One region of the Bradyrhizobium sp. KZN70725 genome, then DNA from elsewhere that is predicted to be linked to it. Evidence: riboswitches for the same ligand, from Rfam matches in the RefSeq annotation. Region 1 holds a riboswitch; each other region holds the start of a gene.

What was found. Region 1 has a riboswitch for cobalamin ahead of metE (5-methyltetrahydropteroyltriglutamate--homocysteine S-methyltransferase). Riboswitches for the same ligand answer to the same signal wherever they lie in the genome.
Region 2: another riboswitch for cobalamin. It lies ahead of ACZBJS_RS29505 (TonB-dependent receptor); the one in region 1 lies ahead of metE (5-methyltetrahydropteroyltriglutamate--homocysteine S-methyltransferase).
Region 3: another riboswitch for cobalamin. It lies ahead of ACZBJS_RS28115 (ribonucleoside-diphosphate reductase subunit alpha); the one in region 1 lies ahead of metE (5-methyltetrahydropteroyltriglutamate--homocysteine S-methyltransferase).

The regions. Positions count from the first base shown of each region.
Region 1 is NZ_JBUYWT010000084.1:11,691-19,510, forward strand. Features, by position in the region: gene ACZBJS_RS39015 (carbonic anhydrase) at 1-120, opposite strand, end outside; gene ACZBJS_RS39020 (thermonuclease family protein) at 132-857, opposite strand; gene ACZBJS_RS39025 (hypothetical protein) at 1,746-1,922, shown strand; gene ACZBJS_RS39030 (nodulate formation efficiency C protein) at 2,376-3,200, opposite strand; gene ACZBJS_RS39035 (hypothetical protein) at 3,274-3,711, shown strand; cobalamin riboswitch at 4,434-4,635, shown strand; gene metE (5-methyltetrahydropteroyltriglutamate--homocysteine S-methyltransferase) at 4,735-7,080, shown strand.
Region 2 is NZ_JBUYWT010000039.1:36,195-44,014, forward strand. Features, by position in the region: gene ACZBJS_RS29500 (PepSY domain-containing protein) at 1-399, opposite strand, end outside; gene ACZBJS_RS29505 (TonB-dependent receptor) at 402-2,684, opposite strand; cobalamin riboswitch at 2,790-2,984, opposite strand; gene ACZBJS_RS29510 (CobW family GTP-binding protein) at 3,212-4,141, opposite strand; gene ACZBJS_RS29515 (amidohydrolase family protein) at 4,143-5,633, opposite strand; gene ACZBJS_RS29520 (hypothetical protein) at 5,787-6,179, opposite strand; gene ACZBJS_RS29525 (ABC transporter ATP-binding protein/permease) at 6,332-7,820, opposite strand, start outside.
Region 3 is NZ_JBUYWT010000035.1:77,073-84,892, reverse strand. Features, by position in the region: gene ACZBJS_RS28120 (ribonucleotide-diphosphate reductase subunit beta) at 1-145, opposite strand, end outside; gene ACZBJS_RS28115 (ribonucleoside-diphosphate reductase subunit alpha) at 136-2,073, opposite strand; cobalamin riboswitch at 2,170-2,385, opposite strand; gene ACZBJS_RS28110 (radical SAM/SPASM domain-containing protein) at 3,757-4,638, shown strand; gene ACZBJS_RS28105 (hypothetical protein) at 5,595-7,820, shown strand, end outside.

The DNA.
Region 1 (7,820 bases):
GTCGACAATGTTGCCGGCAAACGGCACAACACATGCCGAAACAGCGAACAGCAACAGCGAGCGGCGCGAAGGCGCGAGCTCGGTCGGATAGGGGTTATCCTGTGAACGGTCTGCATGCATGGATAGGACCTCTATCGCGCGGCTCTATGCCACCCCATGGCTTCGGCCTCGTTTTCGCTGCAGAACCAGCGTTCAGCCGGTTTCTTCGTCATGTCGATTTGTCCGTAACTGAGTTGCCCAGGAGAGTGATACGTGCGCTCGCCGTTACGTTCGACGGTGCCCTTTATCAGGCAGTCGGGCGAGGGTGGGTCAGATAGCAGAGCGGATCCGAGCAGGAGTTCCTGGGCATCGTTCGGCACCGAGCTCGCGCCGACAATGATCGTGCTCTTGTTGCGGCGACGCCAGTCCCAGGGGGTGATGAATGCCCCCGACCACAGGCCGGCAAAGGCACTGCTCGCCGCCACCTCATTGATGACGTAAACATGGGCGGATGGCTCGGATGACAGCGCCCAACCGGAGCTTACCATCCAGGCGTTCACGTCCTGGCCCTCGATGAAGCAACTGCCAAGGGACCTGCCGTACTTGTCTACTCCTGCGGTCTGACAATCCCATATTCGTCCTTTCGAGTAGTTGATAAGGGCGTCGCGAGCCGCTACTCCGCAGGCCCATTTCCGGCCATGAGCATCCAGGCAAATCTGATCAGTCTCGGGGGCCTCGATACCCGAGAGCCGAATTCGCGTTCGTTCGATCTCTATCGTATTGGCGTCAAGGATTTGGGGAGCACCGCTCAGTTTCGCCGCGCAAACAGGAGACGCGATGATAGCGAGCAATGCTGCCATCATTATGCGGTACTTCATCCTAATATCCTTTCGCTCGTGGTTCATCGGCTCACAAAATCGCAGCGATCCGGTGTCGTCGCAGCCGACTGCTTGACTGCACACACGTCATCGCGTCTGCATCGTTCGACGATGCTGTTGTGAAGGCTTGCTTATATTGTCAGCCTACGACCTGACGCTGGGTGAGATTCAAGAGATTTCTTTGGGGGCATTTTTCGACGTGCTTCTGGCATCTCCAGCTGACTCTCCCTCTCCTGGACATGTCTCCTGCTCTGGACCTGAAGGAAGAGATCCCGCATGTTTCAGCGCTGCACTCGCGACCCAGGAATACGGCTCTTGGCACGCTATTTCTCCAAAGGCTCGGAAGAAGCGGGGCGGGTGGTAGTCTTCGCCGCCGAGCGGAAGAGGCGGCGATGCTAAGCCTCTTTGATTGCTATCGTTCGACAGGACTGGCGCGAGGTTCATCATGGAGGGGAAAGCGGAAGTCGGGACAACGCACGATAAGAGTGATTGCTCAAAAGAGATCGGCCTCCCGCTTGGTCCTACGCTACAAGACAACCATGCTTCACTCACACGGTGGCCCGTATTCGCGACCTTATCCGCAACGAACGCTGCGCGAAATGACTTCCACAACGCCTGGCTGACCTTCGATGCGCGAACGGAAGAAAGCACGGCTCGGCATAGCGGCGAGCTTGCGGAATGACGAGGCCGCCTTTTACGGGTTTGCGCTGCAAGGGCGTCCTCGCACTATTGCGAGTGGCGATCTGGTTGCCATTTCAGAGCGATGAATCAATCCACAACGTGTGTCGGCACACAGGGCATTGCGGCGGTTCGCGCTGGCAGGGCTTAGGCGACTCACGCTAATCATCATGTTTGGATGACTCGCCGCACAATGGGATTGAAATGGTTATGGCCACCCCTGAATTGCCGGTCTCTTGTTACGCGCTAGAAGTGGACGGCCGACTCAAAGCCGAATTCGCAGCCAGAGACGGCGCCCGGGCTGGTGGAGCAGAATTAAAAAAGCGTTTTCCCACGCTTCAAATCAAGATCTATGACGCGCAGACGAATGTGCGCGAGGAAATTTAGATCAGGCTCAATTCGATCTTCGATCCTCGCAGCAAGGCTGCGGAGCTCCTCGCCGGGGGCGCTCGGGAAAGGGTCCCGCCGCCATCGAGGATGCCGGCGTCGCTATCACTGCCCCGTTCCCGGGGTCCCTCTTAGACCGGTCTCGTCGCTGCACTCGCTCCCGCGGGTGCTTGTTGGTCGCGCGATGCGCTGCGCGCACGCCGGATCGAGCTTGGCCTCAGCATCGCCTCGCTTGGTCCGTGAAGGATGACATGTGGCGCGCTGGCGAGAGCGGATGTGTCTTTTTGTACCAGTTCCGCCGCGGCTACTCTCCTGAATAGGCAAGAGCCATCCTGATGCCTGGCTTTCTTAATTGGGCTTGCAGGCCGGAGAGAGGCTCGCCTCCTGTCGGCATAGCTGGACGCGTCAATTTTCCAGCGCATGGGTCCTGCTTTGGCCCGAGGCGCTCAGCGCTCAAGGAGTAGCGCTGCCATCCTGATCATTTGTCGAGGCCTTTCGCACCCCCTCCAATGTGTCCCGTTCGTTTGGCTCTATGTGATGGAACCAGGCGCCGGGAGGAAAAGTCGCAATCCTCTTGGCAAGGAAAGATTGCGGCTCCCAATCGTGTCCCTCGCGCTTGACGAAGGTGATGACCCCATTTTCGGTAAAGTAGCGAGGGCCTGGTATGTTGCAGTTCACCAACAGCAGAACGCGCCACCGGTGCGCTTTTTCCGTTGGCTTGTCATTCGCCGCCGTAACGTAATCCACGACAACAGGTTCGATAATATGACAGCGGCCGTGCCGGAGAAGATCTCCGAGCTTGCCCTGCGCGGTCGTCACAAAGTTGAAATTGACCGGATTATGCAGAAAACGAAGGTTTGCGTCGTTTTCGCCGTCGGTGACTTCACTGGCGATGAGCGAAAGCGCCAGGGCGTGCCAGCCGAGTTCGATGGGCTTTGCATAGGGAGACGCAACTTCAATCTTTCCGTCGGTCCCGATCTTCCAGGTAATAAGGTAATGTTCGTCTGATTTGTTATCCTGATGTCTGGTCCAGGAAAGATAAACATACTCAGTGTGGTCGATGCCTTCGGCGATTCCCCAGTTTCGAGGGACGAAGTGCGCCACTTTCGAGACTTTCGAGACAATGTGCTCGATTGTCTCACCATTTCGTGCTCGCCAGGTTGACTTGACTCGTTCGACGAGCGCGTTTTCGCCGGCTCGCGCACTGTTGCCCGTCGCAACCAGCCCAGCAAGGAAAATCAGCGATTGACAGAGACAGAGCACGCCTCTTGCAGACATTCTCTTCATAACGGCCGGACCATCGGTTTTTCATCCACACGTCAAAGCGGGCAGCCTTCAATGCTATCCTCGATTGGAAGAAGTTAGCGGCAACGTGACACGGGCGCCTGCCGATGTCCCGCGCGAGCAGGCGCTGTCCCCTCGATGTCACGCGCCGCTAACTTCAGTGGGCCAGCCACAACCTCAATTTGCTGTGCTGGACCTGCCCAGGAGGAGAAGCCTGGGCACCCCTGAGCTTGCATCCTTCGTGCCAGGAAATAGCCGGCAAATCGCGCCAGATTATTGCAATGTTTGTTGGCTTTCCGACGGCGCTCGTTTCAATGTTTCCATTCAGCCGATCCGCGCGGGCCGGTTCAGCTTTTGTCGCGCCGATCTTCGAGAGGCGCAGGCGAAAGCCGCTGCCGATTTACGGATGAGAAATCGGGAGGCACCGTTGAAAGCTGTTGAACCGTCCGGTGTGCTCACCCGAACGCCCAGCGATCTCTATCAGCCGATCTCTATCGGCTCGTAATTGATAATAAGCAAAAGTCGCTCGTCACCGCCGGGCGTGCGGAATCGTTCGAAAGCGCGTCGTCAGGCAGGCACATGATATGGCGCGCGCGTTTCTGCCTACGCGCACGATGGTTCGATCTGGTTAATCGTCCAGCTGCCTCGGCCAAGCATTCATGGTTGGATGAGCCGCTGTTTCCAATCGCGGCGGCCGGCAAGCGAGAAACGATCAAGTCGCGCTAACTTCCTCTCGCGTCGCTCAACATTCTCGAGAGCCTCTGTCTGACGGGTTGATTCATGAACGCTTTCACCAACCACCCGAACAGGCCGACCGCAAAGACGGTGACAGCAAAGACGCCGACGGCGCTCCAAACAGCCATTTTCATTGCGGGTCCCAGTGTTCGTTGAGGCGAATCGATATGCGTGCCCGAGTATTATCGGCATGAGAGGCCGCAAATCGCCTACCAAGATTGGTTGGCTCGTAGATCAACATGCGCGCCGAGTATGCTGATGAAACTTGCGCAGGTGTTTTGCCCTGGCGGCGGTTCATGGCTGTCGAGAGACAGGACGCCGGCACGCCGGAAGCGCCGCGACTCGCGCCTTCGACAATTCTTTTCGACACGTATATTTGGAGAGAGCTTCCAATCGTGGTCAACTTTCGACGTTAAATGGCCATGTGAGTCACCGATGGCGGCATTGAAGTGAGAGAGTCATCTGAGAGGTTGACGGAAGCGGTCTGTTGCCGATAATCGATATAGTAGAGGTTCTCCGGTCCCGCTGGATTCGGAGCTAAGAGGGAAGCCGGTGAACAGGCCGGCGCTGCCCCCGCAACTGTAAGCGGCGAGCCGCTGTCCAACAAAGTCACTGAAGCCCGTGCGGCTTCGGGAAGGCCGGACAGCGGCGATGACCCGCGAGCCAGGAGACCTGCCTCGACCACATATACGTCCACGGGCGGGGTGTCCCGGTGGTGCGCCAAGCAGCCGCCGCTCGGGCGATCCTGCTTGCGTCCGCCATCGCCTTTGCCCCCAACTACGGGGTTAGCGCTATGTCTCTTCTCTCCCTTCCGGTTGCTACGCTTGGAACGCCTCGGATCGGCCCGAGGCGCGAGCTCAAACGCGCGCTTGAAAGTTACTGGGCCGGCGCAATTAGCGAACAGCAATTGCTCGAGGATGCAGCTGGCCTGCGTGCTGCGAACTGGGCCCGCCAAAAATCCCTCGGTGTCACCGTCATTCCGTCCAACGATTTCTCGTTGTACGACCAGGTGCTCGACACCTCCGTCATGGTTGGTGCCATTCCGGAAATCTACGCCTCGAAAACCGAACCGGTTTCGCTCAAGACGTACTTCGAGATGGCCCGCGGTTCACAGTGGGACCGCCAGACTGCGAGTTGCAGCCACGGATCGGGCGGATATGGCGCGCCCGCACAGGAAATGACCAAGTGGTTCGACACCAACTACCACTACATGGTCCCTGAATTTCATCGAGGACAGACGTTCCGCCTGTCCTCGCGAAAGCCTATCGAGGAGTACGAGGAAGCCAAAGCCCTCGGGTTCCAGACCCGCCCTGTGCTGATCGGGCCGGTCACATTCCTAAAGCTTGGCAAGAGTGCGGATCCTGCGTTCCAGCCGCTGTCGCTCCTGGATGAGCTGATACCGGTCTATGTCGAGGTTCTGCAGGAACTAGCCAAACGGGGAGCAAAGTGGGTTCAATGCGACGAGCCCTGCCTGGTTCTTGATCTGGAGGAGGGGGCGCGAAGATCTTTGCTACACGTCTACGATCGGCTCGCCAGGGAAGTACCGGACGTCAAGATCATGGTCGCGAGCTATTTCGGCGATCTCGGCGATAATCTGGACACAGCTTTGAACATGCCCGTCGCCGGACTGCACGTGGATTTGGTTCGCGCGCCGAACCTGTTGGGCCGGATCATTGCTGCCCGCCGAAGTGACCTCGTCATGTCCCTCGGCGTCATCGACGGACGAAATGTATGGCGCTCGAACCTGTCGACGCTCCGCCAGCAACTGGATCCCGCCATTGCCAAGCTTGGCAGGGATCGTGTCCAGATCGCTCCGTCCTGCTCGCTGCTTCATGTGCCCGTCGATGTTGAACTCGAGACCGGACTTGCATCCGATCTCAAGAGCTGGCTTGCCTTTTCGGTACAGAAGATGCGTGAGCTAGCAATCCTGGCGCGGGCGCTCGCGGGTGATCAGAATGTGGCTGAAAGTCTTGCTGAATCGCAGTCGGCCGTGTCCGTCCGCCGGACTTCACCAAAGATCCGTGATGCCAATCTCGCGGTGCGGATGCGAGCGATTGACGAGGCCATGCGCCGGCGCGCCAGCCCATTTGTCCGTCGGGCCGAGATCCAGCGCAAGCGCTTTGGACTACCCTCCTTTCCTACCACGACGATCGGATCCTTCCCGCAAACCTCTGAGGTCCGTAATGCCCGCGCAGCACATGCGCAAGGCGCGATGAGCGAAGAGCAATACCACAAGTTCCTCAAGGAGGAGACCGCGCGCGCTCTGCGTTGGCAGGAGGACATTGGTCTGGACGTCCTCGTGCACGGCGAGTTCGAGCGCAATGACATGGTGCAGTACTTCGGCGAGCAACTCGCCGGATTCGCATTTACCAGGAACGGTTGGGTACAATCCTATGGCTCGCGCTGTGTCAGGCCACCGATCCTGTTCGGCGATGTTTTGCGGCCCAAACCGATCACTGTAGATTGGTGGCTCTATGCGCAATCATTAACCCGCAAGCCGGTGAAGGCGATGTTGACCGGACCAGTAACAATATTGAACTGGTCGTTTGTTCGCGATGATATTCCAAGAGGCGAGGTCTGCCGGCAGATCGCACTGGCGATCCGCGACGAAGTCCGCGATCTCGAGATAGCCGGTGCGAGCATGATCCAGATCGACGAAGCTGCCCTTCGCGAAGGGTTGCCATTGCGCCGATCGGAGTGGGCGGCCTACCTTCAATGGGCCGTCGATAGCTTCCGCATTTGCTCATCAGGCGTTGCAGATCAAACCCAGATTCATACGCATATGTGCTATTCGGAGTTTAATGACATCATCGATGCCATTGCTGCAATGGATGCGGATGTCATCTCGATCGAAACGTCGCGATCGAAGATGGAGCTGCTCGACGCGTTCAGGAACTACAAATATCCCAATCAAATCGGGCCGGGCGTATATGACATACATTCTCCCCGCGTTCCCGAGGCAGGGGAAATGAAGGAGCTGATAGCATTGGCTCGGCAGCGGTTGCAGGATTCGCAGCTCTGGGTAAATCCGGACTGTGGTCTGAAGACGCGCAAATGGGAGGAGGTTCGCCCGGCGCTGGTCAACATGGTCGCCGCCGCCCGCGAACTGCGCGCAGCATCTGATCGGCCAAGCCATTGATCCTGCACTTGGCTCTCTCTCTCCTTGAGGAAGCTGATCGGCTTTTATTCACTTGCGCTCTCGATCGTCTGGACGGAGCTTTGGATGAGCATAAAAAGCCCGGCCGCGTTAGCAGGCCGGGCGAAAGTCAAGTCTGAGAGGAAGCGACGCTGACGCATCGCCGACTTCCATCGGAGGAGGGAGGACAGCCGATGGTCCGATCGCCGGCGAGGGCATTCGCCGTAAATCTGAACCCAAGCTAAAGCACGGCTCGGTGTAGCTCAATTATGCCGTGGTATGCGCCCGGTGTAATCGAGTATTGGAAAACTACACCAAGGTTTGTCGCTGATGAGCACTTTCACAACGGTTCATCGACTCGAGCAATGAGGGCAGTGACGCCCAACGGTCGAATCTCGGCCGAGCTCATGTGCAATCGGCGGCGCTTTGCGGCCGCTCGATCAGCGTGACTATACGGGAAGACGCGAAGGAACCGTTGAGCACAGCCAGTACAAGTTGGTTGTTATTGACTCGAGTACTGCTCGGGTCGGCGGTGTCCGGTTCCACTCAATAGCCGAGTTTCGGCTCGAGGCTCTGTTTGGGATCGAGGAGCGGATCGACGCTGGCGTAACACAAGCGTGAAAGCGGCGGGATGCCAATCGGGCCGGCTCGTCAGTCGTGACATCGGTTCCGGCCCGAGGTATAAGCCGGCTCACCGGTGTCGGGTTCGGGAAGCGACCTGTTCGACGCATCGTAAGCGATCG
Region 2 (7,820 bases), on a different contig from region 1:
CAAGGCATGCGGATGATGAGCGGCAATGGCCAGCGCCTGGTCCGGCGTGATCCGGTCAATCACGCTGCCGTCGGTCGCCGAAATGGTGATCGTCCCTCCCTTCCAGCCGGTCACCCGATAGACGGGCGTGTCGTCCATCATCGAAAGCCGCAGGTCACGCGGATAACGCTCGACACCTGCGATCGCCATCGCGCGATCAGGCGTGACCCGCACCTTGCTCCAGGGAATGACAGGAAGCGCGGCGAGGCGCTCGCTGTCGGTAAGGCGCGGAAAGGCCACGTACATCATGACGAGGCCGGAGATGAACCACATCGCGAACAGGAGACACGTCGCAATGCCGATCCAGCGATGGACGATATAGAGCCACCGCCGCCCGCGCCGGATCAGAGCGTTGCGCATGGTCAGAACTTCACGTTGACGGACAATTCGGCGGTACGCGGCACACCGAGCAGCCACTGCCCGGTGCCGTTCGAGGTCACCGCGTAAGGCTTGTCGAACAGATTGTAGAGGCGGAACGCGACCGTGGTGCGGTCGTCCGGCTTCCACCTGACGCCGCCATTGACCACGTTGTAGCCCGGCCGCAGCTGGGTGTTGGCAAGATCGGAGTACATCGCACCGACGATCTGCACGCCGCCATAGACCGACCAGTTGGGCGCGAAATCCCAGGTCAGCCAGACATTCGAGACCTGCTGCGGCACGTTGACCGGGACATTGCCGTTGAAGCTGACGATCTTGCCGCCGACCACCTGGCTGTTGTTGTCGTATCTGGCGCGCAACAGCGCAAGATTGGCGTCGACGCGCCAGCCGTCGTTCAGCGCGAGCCCGATCGATCCTTCGACCCCGCGGGATGATTGCTGGCCGATCTGCAATGCCACGCCGCCGGTAGGGTTGCCGGGATCGGGAATCGTGAGCCCGGTCTTGACGATCTCGTAGGCGGCCAGCGTCCACTCGCCGCGGCCGCCCCAGAACGACTGCTTGACCCCGATCTCGGTCTGCTTGCCGGTCGCAAGCTGGAATGTCTTCTGCGTGGTCGACAGTGAGATCAGATTGCTGACCGGATCGACGCCGACCGCGTACTGGCCATAGAACGCGAGGTTCTTGATCGGCTCGTAGACGAGGCCCGCGCGCCAGCTAGTGCCCGATAGCGTCGTCTCAAAACTGTTTGCCGGCGTCTTGTAGTCGGTGCGGTCCACTTCGGGGCGATCATACCTGACCCCGGTCACCAGCGACAACTGATCGGTCAGCGAGAGCCGATCCTCGGCGAACAGCGCGTATTGATTGACGATCGCGTTGAAGCCCGGCGTGGTCGCCGTCGTCGTGGCGAAGAACGATCCGGGATCGAACACATAAGGATTGACCGAGGACGCGCCGCCATAGGGCGAGTTGTTGGTATGGGTGAAGTCGATCCGGTTGACGTCGAACCCGGCGACGACCTGGTTCGCAAGGCCGAACACGTGGCCGCTGAAGGTCGTATCCATCCGGTTGCCGAGCTGCTTCTGGTCGTGGAATATCTCGATATAGCTCGTGCGATCGATCAGCTGGGTCTTCGGATTCCAGGTGTAGTTCTCGATGTCGCGCCAGTGCCGCTCGCTGGTCAGATAATACAGCGTGTTGTTGACCTTGATGCCGTCGGCGACGTCCCACTCGGTCTTGAACTGGGTCCAGCTGTCCTGATAGCGGATCGCGCTGTCCAATGCGTTGTAGTTCTTGAAGCGCAGCGCATCCTGGATCGAGCCGTTGATCAGCGGCGTGCCGAAATAGCGCGACGGGCTGCGGTCGCCGTAGTCCTCCGACAGCGTGAAGGCCAGATTGTCCGACGCCTGCACCCGCACGGCAGCGGAGACCACCGCGTTCGAGGTCTTGTCGCGATCGAGCCAGCTGTCCGACATGTTGCCGGTGGCGTTGATGCGGTACGACACATTGGGATTGATCGGACCGGTGCTGTCCACCGAGAGCCGCCGCGTCATGTTGCTGTCGAGCGAAACCTCGGCCTCGTTATAGGGCGTGCTCTGCGGCTTCTTCGGAATCACGTTGATGACGCCGCCGATCGCGCCTTCGCCGTACAGCACCGAGGCCGGGCCGCGCAGCACTTCGATGCGCTGCGTCGACCAGGTGTCGTAGGGGAACGTCAGCGTGCCGGAGCCGATATAGAAGCGCGTGCCGTCATACAGCGTCATCACCGAGTTGCTGCCGGCAAAGCCGCGGGTGCTGAACGACAGGCCGCCGTTGCCTGGCGCCGGCGTTGCGACGAACCCGGCCGCGTCCTGGGTGACGGCATCGAGCACATTATGCTGGCCGCGTTCAGCGATGGTCTGCGCCGTGATGATCTCGACGCTGGCCGGCGTCTGCAGCGGCGTCAGGTTGAGACGACTGCCGGTGCCGCCCTGCGTGGTGGCATTGAGCGTCGGCGATGCCGTCCCTGGTGTGCCCGACGAAGCCGCGCGCGACGTGCTGCCGGCTGCGGCGGCCGTCGCGGGCCTCGGCCGTGGCCGCGCCGCGGCGGCCGTGTCACGACTGCGCGCCGCAGGCTTCGGCTTTGCCGCAGCCGAGGGCGCGACCTCGATCGGATCGAGCCTGGTTGGTGGCGGCGTTTGTGCCGAGCCTTCGGCCGGCAACAGCAGCGATGACAGGGAGCAGAGAAGACCGAGGCGCCATTTGCGCGCAACGGGAGAGGACGGAGACATGAAAGGACTCGCGGTAACGTGGCACGTCACCGCGAACGCGGATGGCGCATTGCCGAAAAGGCAGTGCTCCGATCCCACCAGGACGCCCCCGCCCGATGTGCTCGCGTGTGACCACGACTGACGGCAGGTCTCCTGGCTCACGGGTCATCGCCTGTCGACGCCTTCCCGGGCCGATGGCCCAGTGGCAAATTGACGAAAGGCTCGCCGTTTACAGTTGCGGGGACAGCTGCGGCATTGGGGTTACCCTCGCACCGCATTCCCTTTTGATCCCCGAAGGGAACCGTCGGCAAAAACGATAGGTGGTGCCGGCAGGGCTGTCAATTCGATGATCGTCGCACACATGCTTTGCGAGATGCTGCTGCGGCGATGACACAGCGACGTCGAGGGCTGACGCCGAAAGGCAACCCGTCATCCTGAGGAGCGCGGCACGCGCGTCTCGAAGGATGCACGGCCCGGCTGGTGGCCGATTCATCCTTCGAGACGCCGCTTCCCTCGCACCTCAGTATGACGGGAAACGTAGGTTCGCGTCACTGAGCCTCGACGCATCCCTGCATCACCTCATCAATCTCCGCGCGCGACAGCGCACCCATCTCGGCGATGAACACGATGCGCGTGCGCGGCACGCCGGGCGACGGCACGCCGCTCGCAGCCAGGGTCGCGCGGCCGCCGGCGAGTTGAAGCACGGTCAGCCGCCCGGGCTGCTCCACCGTCTCGAACAATCCCTTCGCCCGCGCCAGCTTCGGCGCCAGTCTGCCGATCGCCTGCTGCAAGCGCGGCAGCACGACGGGCCGCTCCGAGGTCCAGCTCAGCGTCTCGAAGCGATCGGACGCCGGCCGTCGCGGCGCGGTCTCGCGCGGAGCCGGCACATGATCGAGGTCCGCCGGGAACAGCAGCGCGGCCGGCACCTCGCCATGCAAGGCATCGACCACCACGGCCGCCGGACGCACCGCGCGCACGGCGTCGCGGATCGCGGCGCACGCAGCGGCGTCAGTCAGATCGACCTTGCTCAGCGCCACCACGTCCGCCGCCCGGAGCTGCGAGCGCAGCAGCGCATCGTTCAGCATCGCCGCAGGCTGCGTCGCGTCGACCACGCACAGCACGGTCTCCAGCGGCGCCTCCTTCCAGATCACGGGATCCATCAGGTTGCGCACGATATCGGCGGGATCGGCGATCCCGCTTGTCTCGATCACGATGAATTCGGGACGCGGATCACGCCGCAGCAACGTGGCGAGCGTGCGCAGCAGGTCGCCCTCCAGCGTGCAGCAGATGCAGCCATTGCTCAGGCTGACCACGCCGTCGCTGGCGCCGGCGATCAGCTCGGCGTCGATATTGATCGCACCGAAATCGTTGACCACGGCGGCGATGCGCCGCCCTTGCGCATGCGCCAGCAGATGGTTGACGACCGTGGTCTTGCCCGCCCCGAGGAAGCCCGCGACCAGCAGGATCGGGACCGGCACCTCAGCCCCCCGTGATAGGCCGGCGCACCGGCCGGCCGGGACGCGCCGCGACATCGAGCACACCATCGCTGATCAGCGGCTGGCCGCTGACCACGAGATGCCGCACGCCCTCCGCCGGACGATTCATCGCCGAGAAGGTCGCGCGATCGCTCAGCGTCTCGTAGTCGAACACCACAACATCGGCGTCGGCGCCGACCTGCAGCCGGCCCTTGGCCCGCATCGCCGGCGTGCTCGCCGACAGGATCTCGGCCGGGATCAGCGCGCATTTGCGGATGCCCTCGAGCAGCGACACTTTCTTGCGCTCGCGCACCCATTCACGGATGAAGCGGGTGAAGCAGCCGGCCGAGCGCGGATGCGAGGTGGCATCGTCGGGCAGCGGCCAGGCGTCGCCGCTGTAGGGGCGGCCGTCCGACAGCGTCCACGGCATCGCGTCGGAGGCGATCGCGCCGCCCGGATACAGCACCGCCATATCGAGCAGATCGCGATGATGCGCGTTGTTCTCGATGTCGAGCACATGCCACAGCACCAAGGTCGAGGGCTCTTCGGCCTGTGCCGCCAGCAATTCCTCGCGGCTGCCGAAGCGGTGACCGTCGGTCACGCGCTGCACCGAATCGTAGCCGAGGCCGTTGCGCTCCTCGAATTTCGGATCGCTGAAGAAGGTCGCCGCCAGCACGGTCGAGCCGGTGCCGTAGGGATAGGCCTCCACCGTGATCGGCAGGCCCTGCGCCTGCGCTTTCGCGATCAGCGCGACACAGCGCTCGATATCCGTCTTGCTCGACGAGTTGAAGTGGCAGATGTGCATATGCGCGCCGGTGGCGCCGGCATAGCCGATCAGGCGGATATAGGCTTCCGCCGCGCTCTCGGGATCGATCCGCGACATGTAGGCGACGTGGGTAAAGGTCGGCACCGCATGATCCGCCGCGAGCTGGCACACCGCGGTCAATTCCTGCACGCCGGCGCCCGGCGCATAGGCGTTGAGAATGCCGATGCCGATGCCGCCCTCGTTCAGTCCGTTGGCGAGGCGCTCCAGGATGCCGCCGACCTCGCCTTCGGTCGCGACGTTTTCGATCCAGCGGCGATCGCGCATCGCGGCACCAAACGATTCCAGCGAGCTCTCCGAATTCGAGCCGGTCATCGCACCGATGCGCGCGAAGGCCCAGTTGGCGGCGGCGCCGTAGTTCAGCACCCTGCCCTTCTCGGCCTGGCGCTTGTACCAGGACGCGACCGGCAACACGCCGGCCTCGAGGTCGAGCGAGGTCGTCACCCCGTCGAACGCCTGCATGCGGTCGGCTGGAATGGTCTGGCCATGCGCGTGCAGGTCGATGAAGCCCGGCGCCACCACGAGCCCGGTCGCGTCGATCTGCCGTTCGGAACCGCCGAGGCCGGTGCCGACCGCGGCGATCTTGCCGTCGACGACGGCGACATCGCCGATCGCGTCCATCCCGCTGGCCGGATCCACCACCCGGCCGCCGCTGATCACCAAGCCACCCATCTCGCCACTCCCCGCATTCCGAAACCGACCGGTCTCCTGTCGAGCACAGAGAAGCGCATCGCACTGATCGCAGCAAGCCGGCCAGGGTTGTGGCGACATGCTGTGACGGAATATCCGCCGCGCCGTGATGGCGATTGCAGAGTGAGGCCCCTCCTACGTTCCGGTTGCACGCCGCGACGGCAGCCCGCGCCAGAGATCGGCGCCGGGCTTCACGCGGCTCGCCACGAGTTTCGGCGGCGTGCGGTCCCTGGCTATCGCCGCTTCGACCGCACGCTTGAGCCTGACATTGTCGATCTGCGCCAGGAACCGCCGGATGACGGCATCCTGATCCGCGCCCTGACCGGAGATCGCCGCGCACAGCTCCGCGGTCGTCCTGCGGAAGAAGTGGAAGGCGTCATCGGCCGCGCCGCCTAGCCGGTCGACCTCGCCGGCCACACCGAGCGCGTGCATCCGATCGTCGTCGTCGAGCGTCACTGCGAAGCGCAGCACGGCAAGCTGCCAGGCACGGAGCAGCTTGCTCTCCGGTTCGGTCGCATTCTCGCGCATCAGTCGAACACCCCGCGCGCCGGACGTCCTTCGGCTGTCGATGGAGGTCGGGCGCGGCGCGACTATCCTTGCGCAGGAATAGGTTTTCGAGGGGAGCGCGCGCCCGATTGCATAGGAATCGCATAGGCGGAGCGCGCCGAGCCCCAATTCTTTCAGATCCCCTCGAATTGCAGCCGGGCCAGCCGGGCGTAGAGTCCGCCCGCGGCGACCAGTTCGGCGTGGGTGCCCTGCTCGACGATCCTGCCCTGGTCCATCACCAGGATGCGGTCGCAGGACAAGACGGTCGCCAGCCGATGCGCGATCACTAGCGTGGTGCGGTGGCGCATCAACTCCTCCAGCGCGGTCTGCACCAGCGTCTCGCTCTCGGCGTCGAGCGCCGAGGTCGCCTCGTCGAGCAGCAGCAGCGGCGCGTCGCGCAGGATCGCGCGCGCGATCGCGATGCGCTGGCGCTGGCCGCCGGACAGCGTCACGCCGCGCTCGCCGAGCTGGGCGTCGAAGCCTTCGGGCAGGCGGCGCAGGAACTCGGTGGCATGGGCGAGATCGGCGGCACGCTCCACCTCGGCGTCGCTGGCATCGGGCCGGCCGAACCGGATGTTCTCGCGGGCGCTTGCGGCGAACACCACGGAATCCTGCGGCACCAGCGCGATGCGCGCGCGCACCTCGGCCGGATCGGCCTGCCGGATCGGCACGCCGTCGAGCGAGATAGTGCCCGATTTCGGATCGTAGAAGCGCAGCAGCAGATGGAACAGCGTGCTCTTGCCGGCGCCGGACGGGCCGACGATCGCGACCTTCTCACCTGACCGGACCGAGAGCGACACTTCATCGACCGCAAGCGCGTTGAGCCGGGTCGGATAGGCGAAGCTGACATTGTCGAAACCGACATCGCCGCGCGCCGGCTGCGGCAGCGCGCGCGGCGACGCGGGCGCCGCGATCTGCGGCCTGACGCGCAAGATCTCGAACAGCCGCTCGGCGGCGCCCGATGCGGCCGAGACCTCGCCCCAGACCTCGCTGAGCTGGCCGAGGCCGCTCGCGGCGAACGCCGTATAGAGAATGAACTGGCCGAGCCGGCCCGGACTGATGGTTCCGACCAGCACATCGTGCGAGCCGACCCAGAGGATCACGACGACGCTGGCGAACACGATGAAGATGACGATCAGCGTCAGCACCGCGCGTGCTTTGGTCGAGCTGCGCGCGGCTTGATAGGCCTGCTCGACCTCGCCGGCAAAGCGCGTCCTGGCGAGCCGTTCGCCGGTATAGGCCTGCACGGTGCGGATCGCGTTGACCAGCTCGGAGGCATAGGCGCTGGCATCGGCCAGCGTATCTTGGGCGGTGCGCGACAGCCGCCGCACCCAGCGGCCGAACGCCACCAGCGGAATCACGATGATAGGGATCGCGAGCAGCACGAAGCCGGACAGCCGCGGGCTGGTGATCACCATCATCGCGGCGGCGCCGAAGAACAGCATCAGATTGCGCAGCGCAATCGACACCGACGCGCCGACCGCGGACTTGATCTGCGTGGTGTCGGCGGTAAGCCGCGACACCAATTCGCCTGATCGCGCGGAATCGAAGAACGAGGGCGACAGCGAGATCAGATGCGCGAACACGTCGCGCCGGAGATCGGCGACGATGCGTTCGCCGATC
Region 3 (7,820 bases), on a different contig from region 1:
AATGGGTCTGCTGCTGACGTTTCCAGAACTCGTAAGCCCAGCCATAGCGATCAACGTCATAGCTTCCGGTCGAGTCCAGGAGGCCGACCCGTCCCTTGCCGATCAACGTGCGCGGATCGACAGCCGAGAGGTCAATCACTGACATGCAAGGCACTCCTCATAGTCGGTGCGCTGCGGCTGCGGTCGTTCCGCCTCGTCACGGCCGCTGATTTTGCCGGCGAACGCTGCGCGCGAGATCGACTTCGAACGGCAGTAATAGAGGCTTTTCAATCCGCGCTCCCATGCCGTCCAATGCAGCATATGGAGATCCCACTTATCGACGTCGGCCGCCAGATAGAGGTTGATCGATTGGCTCTGGCAGATGAACGGCGCGCGGTCGGCGGCGAGCTCGATGATCCAGCGCTGGTCAATCTCGAAAGCGGTGCGAAAGATCGCTTTCTCGTGCTCCGAGAGGATGTCGAGATGAGCGACCGATCCCTCGTGCGCTATGATCGACTGCCATATCGCCGGGGTGTTGGCGCCTTTGGCCGTGAGTACCCTGGCGAGATGCGGATTGCGCACCGAGATGGCGCCAGACAATGTCTTATGGGTGTAAATGTTGGCCGGGACTGGCTCGATGCAAGCGCTCGCGCCGCCGCAGATAATGCTGATCGAGGCGGTCGGCGCAATTGCGATCTTATGGCTAAATCGCGCCATCACGCCGCGTTCCAGCGCATCCGGGCAAGGGCCGCGCTCGCGAGCGAGCGTCACCGACGCCGCGTCGGCATCCCGCCGGATTTTCCGGAACATGTTCAGATTGAACGACTTGGCCAGAGCGCTCTCCATCGGAATGCCCTTGGCCTGAAGGAACGAGTGCAAGCCCATGACGCCTAGGCCGACGGAGCGCTCGCGTAGGGCAGCATAGCGGGCACGCCTCATGCCCTCCGGCGCCACCGTGATGAAGTGGGTGAGCACGTTGTCAAGGAAACGCATGATGTCTTCGATGAAGCCCGGCTCCTCGCTCCACCGGTCCCATGTCTCGAGATTGAGCGATGAGAGACAGCACACCGCGGTGCGCTCCTCGTCGCGATGATCGATGCCGGTCGGCAGGGTAATTTCGCTGCACAAATTGGAGGTCGAGACCTTGAGGCCGAGGTCGCGCTGGTGCTTGGGAAGGGCGCGGTTCACGGTGTCGATGAACAAGAGATAAGGCTCGCCGGTCTGCAGCCGGTTCTCGAGGATACGTTGCCACAGCTGGCGAGCATCGATCTCGCGAACCATTTCGCTGGTCTTTGGACTGCGAAGCGCGAACGCTGTCCCGGCTCGCACGGCATGCATAAATTCGTCAGTAACGTTGATGCCGTGATGCAGGTTGAGGCTCTTACGATTGAAGTCGCCGGACGCCTTCCGGATCTCAAGGAACTCCTCTATCTCGGGATGTTGGACATCGAGATAGACTGCCGCCGAGCCGCGCCGCAACGAGCCTTGACTGATCGCCAGCGTCAGGCCGTCCATGACGTGGATAAACGGGATGATGCCCGAGGTGACACCGCCCTTAACCTTCTCGCCGATCGAGCGAACATTCCCCCAGTAGGTACCGATGCCGCCGCCGTTGGAGGCAAGCCAGACGTTCTCGTTCCAGGCGCCGACAATACCTTCGAGCGAATCCGAGACCGAATTGAGGAAGCATGAAATGGGTAGACCACGCAAGCTGCCGCCATTCGAGAGCACCGGCGTCGCCGGCATGAACCACAGTCGAGACATTGCATCATATAGACGCTGAGCATGTGCAACATCGTCCGCAAACGCGCACGATACCCGCGCAAAAATGTCCTGGACGCCTTCGCCGGCGAGCAGATAACGGTCGGTCAATGTCAGCTTGCCGAACGATGTCAGGAGGCTGTCGCGCGATCGATCAAGGGCAAGGTCAGACGGCTTTGGAGCTGGCGCGAGGGGACGCGGCAGCGGAGCCAGCGATGGAGGCGGCGCAACAGACCGCTGAAGCGGGGCAAGCGCTGCCTGTGCTTGCGCTGCCCGCACACTGGATGGTGTAACGAGATGACCCTGCTGATCGAAATCAAAAGACGGCGACATCGGCAACCCCGCGATGTTTGGAGCCGGGGCCACGGACGACTTGCAGGAGACAAACGTCCCTCAGTGCAAGCGCTCCACCGGGGCACCCCGCCCGAGGACGTTTGTTCTGTCGCGGCAGGTCTCCTGGCTTGCGGGTCGCTGCGGCTGTCGACCTTCCCGGCGCGTTTCTGCGCCAGTGGCCCATGATGACAACCGCTCACCGCTTACAGTTGCGGGGGCAGCCCCGGAGTAGCCGTTCGGCGCACCGGGTTCCCTCTTAGCTTCCTGTCCTACAAGATAAAGGATGGAAGAACCATGACAGATCTACATCTAGGCGTCACTTGCCGAGATTCGTCAAGTCTCGTTTGGGGTACATCAAGCTTCAGAAGAGGACACCGCGAAGTCAATGAATGGAGCGGCCGACGCCGAGCACCGGTATGTTCCGCTATCCATACACGTCCACCTGTGGCTGTTCAGGCAAATCAATCCAGAAATCCAGCCGACCATTCATCAGTCTATGCTGATCTGGAACGTAGACCCTACCAAAGGCTCTGAGACCGTTTTTTCCGTTCCGATGAGTATGAGCGGATCTTCAGCTCAAGATCTTCGAAGCTATCAGCGTCAACGATCCAGATGAAATCGTGTCTAAGGCGCTGGAAAGCTATCATGCACGTAGCCGACGCAGTCAGCTCCTCGACGCACGACGCTCCCCGTGCGATCTCGCTGCTCGAACGGCTGAGGGCCTTGAAGAACACGAAAGCTCATCGAGCTCGCAGCGGCTAAGCCGCTGTAAGCGCGACGAAACCGGCTCCCTTCGTGAATTTACCGTCGGCGCAAGCCTTGTCTCACAATGAAGGAGCAGGTCCGCGGCGGCGCGTCCCACCGAGATCGCCTGGTCAATATCTTTCTAGCCAGTATAGCTGCTGTTCGGCGCGCATAGCAGATCGATTTGGTCGCGGCGCATCTAGGTCGCCGCCCTTCTGATCAATTCGGCACGCGCCCGGTGCATGTTTGTAGCGGACCAATTGTCTGGCCCATTCTCGCGATCTGCCGATAAAGGCTTCGCCTACTGTTCGGTGCCCAAAGAAGTCAGGTTGGTCCTACTCGGCCGCGTCCATCAGGATTTCCGGATCGTCGCGCCTCTCATCGCGACCCAGAGCACTCTTCGCAACACGCGAAAGCCTCCAGGGCCGTGCTGGATCACGCCCGACGCGCTTGAATCGTACCCGACGTCATGTTGCAGGATTCGGCGCAAGCCACGACTGTTTGGCAAACAAGCTTGGCATTTCGGACGCGATCGGAACAACGTATGTCGCCTCTGGGCGGTCCCATGTCGGCGATTGACTGCTCGGTCCGGCGACACGGAGATGATGTGGTCCTCAGGATCGAGCCCCCCCGGAGCCCGATTTGCGGCTCTCCTCGACAACATCAAGAGCTGTCGAGCTGACGTGTTTCTGGAGGAAAGGAGGATGCTAGGCGCAGACATGGTGGTAGGCGGCAATCGACACCCAGAGAGAGGAGCGCCGGACTGGTCCTCCTGTACCCTGTTGTCGAAACCAGCGTGGCAAGGCACGGGCTTCATTCAAGGCATCTCGCCCAACGTCCAAACTCCGGTTGCGATCGTTTCAGGCAAGGCGCGACGCCGCGTTAGCTGCGCTCGATCTGCGGCAATTGCCTGCTCCGGCACCTGAAAGGACCAGATACATGACGGCATACCCTAGGGTCTTACAAGAGTTGCGTGTGGTTGAGCCCGGCCATCGGGTATTGGAGATAACCACGACCACCGGCTGCATCGTCAGATGTTCTTATTGCTCCCAGGACAAGTTTGCAGATCGCCAAAGGCCCGTATCCCAAGCCAAGCATCTGGGTGTTCAGGATTTCAAGCAATGTCTCTCACGCGTACCGACAGCTACTGGCATTAGTTTTTCCGGATATTCGGAGCCCTGGTTGCATCCGCATTGCAGCACGATGGTTGAGCATGCTTACGCACGCGGCCACGACGTCCGGATCTTCACGACCCTTGTTGGAATGAACGGGACTGACGTTCGACGCCTGCAAATGCTCCGGTTCAAGACTTTCGTCGTGCACGTTCCCGACGACGGCACTTATATGAACAGCCGCCTCGTCGGAAAAAACTACATCAATGTCATGCGCCGACTGATTGAGGCAAACATTCCCTCGATTCAATTTGTGATCCTGGGTAAAATCCATCCTGATCTAGCCGATGTAATCCCCGCCAAAAAGCTGCAACGCTTGCGGCCGCTGAGTAGCAGGCGAGGACATATAGATCCGAAAATGATCACCCCGCGGCAGCCGATCGCCGGCACTCTGACATGCAATGGGAAACAGCAACATCGGAATGTCCTTCTTCCAAACGGCGATGTTACTTTGTGCTGCATGGATTTTGAGCGGCGTCATGTCCTTGGGAATCTTTTGCGCGACGAGTACGAAGATCTGTTCGAAGGCCGGATATTTAGCGAAATCGCCGACCGCATGAACGGTACGGATGGCTTTCTGCTTTGCAGGACGTGTGAATTTGCCAAACCGGAGCCGGAATGCTGTAGGGCCCCTGCCCGCGCGCTGTGAGGAATGGCCATACCAATGGAAGCTCGCCGCACCAGCTGGACTAGCGCCAGAAGGCGGATCAGAGCGCGCTTCGGCGAAATGCACGAGCCGGGGCCTGCCCGTAAGAGAGCCCCGAGGATCGCCTATGTTCAACTGGTGCGACTGGAAGTGGTAGATGCTTTTCCGGCAGGATGACGAACGATTCGGCCTCGCGGTTGATCTCGTGCCTCTCGATTGATCCAAAAGCCCTTGCCGTCTTCAGTAATTCAACGAGCCGCTCTCCAATGGAAGTTTCGAGAGTACAAGAGAGCGTAACGGGCCTGCCCCACATGCCCGCCTTGACGCGACCAACGTTGCGCTTGCAATTCAGCAAGGTGAACAGCTACAGAACATTCCATCCACGATCGATCACAACGACATCGACTTGCGGATCGTCCCAAGAAAACCCGCACACGGCGGCGCCGGTACCATCAGCTCCCACAAACCCTGCGATGTGGGCATCCGACAAACTCGTTCGCCCGGAAGGTCATCACCTGCACATCGTGAGAGCTGCCGCAGAATCAACTGCGACATCTGCGCTGATCTTCCGCTCAATTAGATGCTCATAACGCAAACAGTTTTGGCCGACTGCCGTTCTCATGAGGAGAGGAACTATCCAGCAGAAGGGGCGATACGCTCTCCTCTCATCAATCGAAAACTCGGCCAATGGCAGACCGATCATCACGATGACAGGCCTGGGATCGTCGCGATCGCGAGCTGAGCGTTGGACCGAGGTCCTCGCATCGCATTTCAGTTCGAACCTCAGTTGAAGGATTTGTCATCCTGCGCTCTCCTTTTCGCGACGCGAACACACAGCATCGCCTTGGGTGCCGCCCTTGTTCGCTATCATTCTCTGTCTTGCTTGGGGGCCACGTCAGGTTTTGGACAGCCACCGCTAGTACCGAGGCGCCGAGACCGATGCAAGCGGAGACGCGACCATGAACCAATTTGACAATATCAACCCTGCCGATAATCGTCCCGCTGCGTCCGAGACAACCGTGGAACAACGGCAACCGCAACAAGCCCACTTTGAGCAGCAGCTGGCAGATGTACAACAGCTGGGGCCTATATATGCTCACAGTCAGCTTTACGATGTCACTCAGGAAGACGATCGCCTGATCCAGGCAGCGTCTGGTGCGGCCCTCGAGCGAGGACCACCGCCCGGGCCGACAACCATCAGCATTTACGATCGCCGCCTTCGCAAGTTGGCTGAGGCGCTGAAGAAGGATGGCAAATCAATAGCGGCCCTCGATGATGATACGCTGCTCGATTGCGCCAAGAAGCTGCTGCCAAACGATAAGATTATCGCCCCAGCATTGTTGATTGTCAGCCGCTACCGCAAGCCTGGCGCCACCCTTCGGATCACGACACACTACCGTCCATCGAACGAAGACGAACGCCTCATTAGGAAGGCCGCCGAGGCAGGCTTCGGTCGAGGGATCGACACGAAAACGGCCGGAAATTACGCAAGCTGCCTCCGGAAGTTGGCGTCAGCTCTCCGCCCCCTGTCCATTGCCAGGCTCAGTGTCGACACGTTGCGCGGTCACGCCGATACTTTGTTCCCGAAAGACAAGAAACTCCGCCACGCTTTGAACAGACTTCGCGACTATCGCGCGGTCATCGGGCAGGACAATTTGGAAGGACAAGGAGGTGGCTCGCATCCGCCAACTCAGCCGGCCGCGCGTTCGTCCATGCTGACTGTCGAGAACCAGCTTTTGGAGAATGCTGCGGATCAGGGCGTATTGCTGGCTGGCAATCTCAATGCTCCGCAGGTTTGGGGTGAAATGGATTTGGCCGCTCATTCTCCCCTACAAAGTGTCGCACAGGATGTGCTTTTCGACAACGCGGCGCGGAGCGGAGAGCGTGCGGTCTCCGGCTTCGATGCACCATTACTTTGGCAGGGAATGCGCGCCCCCGCTTTCTCGTCCGTACAGAGTTTTGCTCAGGAAGAGCTTTTCGATGCTACGGTTCGCGAGAGCCTGCTGGCAGCCGCGCCTTACGATCAATCGGCGCTTTGGCGAACGATGAGCTCAGCCTCCCGTTCGGACCTGCAAAGTGCCGACCAGGCGGAGCTTTTTAATGGCATTGATCGAGATGATTTGCTGCCAGGGATGACCTTCGATGCACCGGAACTGGCATCGCGGGTGAATCCGGTCGTCCCTTCGCCCGTGCAAAGCGCAGCCCAGGAGGAGTTTTTCGAAGCCGCGGCTTTGGAGGGCTTCGTGGTCGCGGACGATCTTGTTGTTCCGGAACTGGACTCTACTGCCAACCTGCCCATTGAAAGTGCCGGCCGAGAAGAGTTTCTCGATGCTGCAACCTCACAGCCGAACTCGCGATTGCTGAACCTTGCCTCTGAACAATACTTCGCACGCATGATGGACCAAGGCGGTGCCGCCCCGGCCACAACGCCACTTCCAGTCAGCGAAAACTTTGACGCTTCTTTGGTCGTTCCAGGTGACTTCTTCCACGGCAACCAGCCCGCGCCGGATATGATGCGCTCCAAATTGGGCCGTTGGGGTCTGTTACCGGACGCGACGCAGCCGGTGAAGACGTACGACATTCACGGTGAGCCCTATGCGGCCGTGTTAGGACCCGGAGGGCACAATGATATTCAGCTTATTCATCTGCGCTCTCTCGCCGTCGGCGACACGTTTGATGTTTCATTCGCCGTGCCGAAGGACTTTTCCCATCGCACCCAGCCGGCTCCCGACACGATGCTTTCTAAGTTGGGTAATTGGGACTTCTTGCCTGATGCGGAGTATCCGGTGATGAACTATGAGATTACCGGTGAACGCTACACGGCTGTGTTGGGACCGAAAGGGCCCAACGACGTTCAACTTATCCACCACCCTAGGTTCGCTTTGCGGGGTGAAGCTGCGCTTGCGACGCCGACGGCTCCCCCGCATACCTATGGCGGCCCTGTATCCGGGTTTAATCCACCCGCCACGCTCGAATTACGAAAGGACGCCCCTTCGACACTGGAGCCAAACCTTCCACTGCCGTCTGCGGCTTCGGCATGGAGCCATCAGCCGGCCCCGCAAATGCCTGAACTCGGAGAGTTGTTCGGCCCAGACTGGAGGCACGGCCCCCGAGAGGCTTCGCCTTTCGTGATCGACATGCTCCAAGACCTGGGCCTTCTGCCGAGCCAGGGCGTCCCCATGACC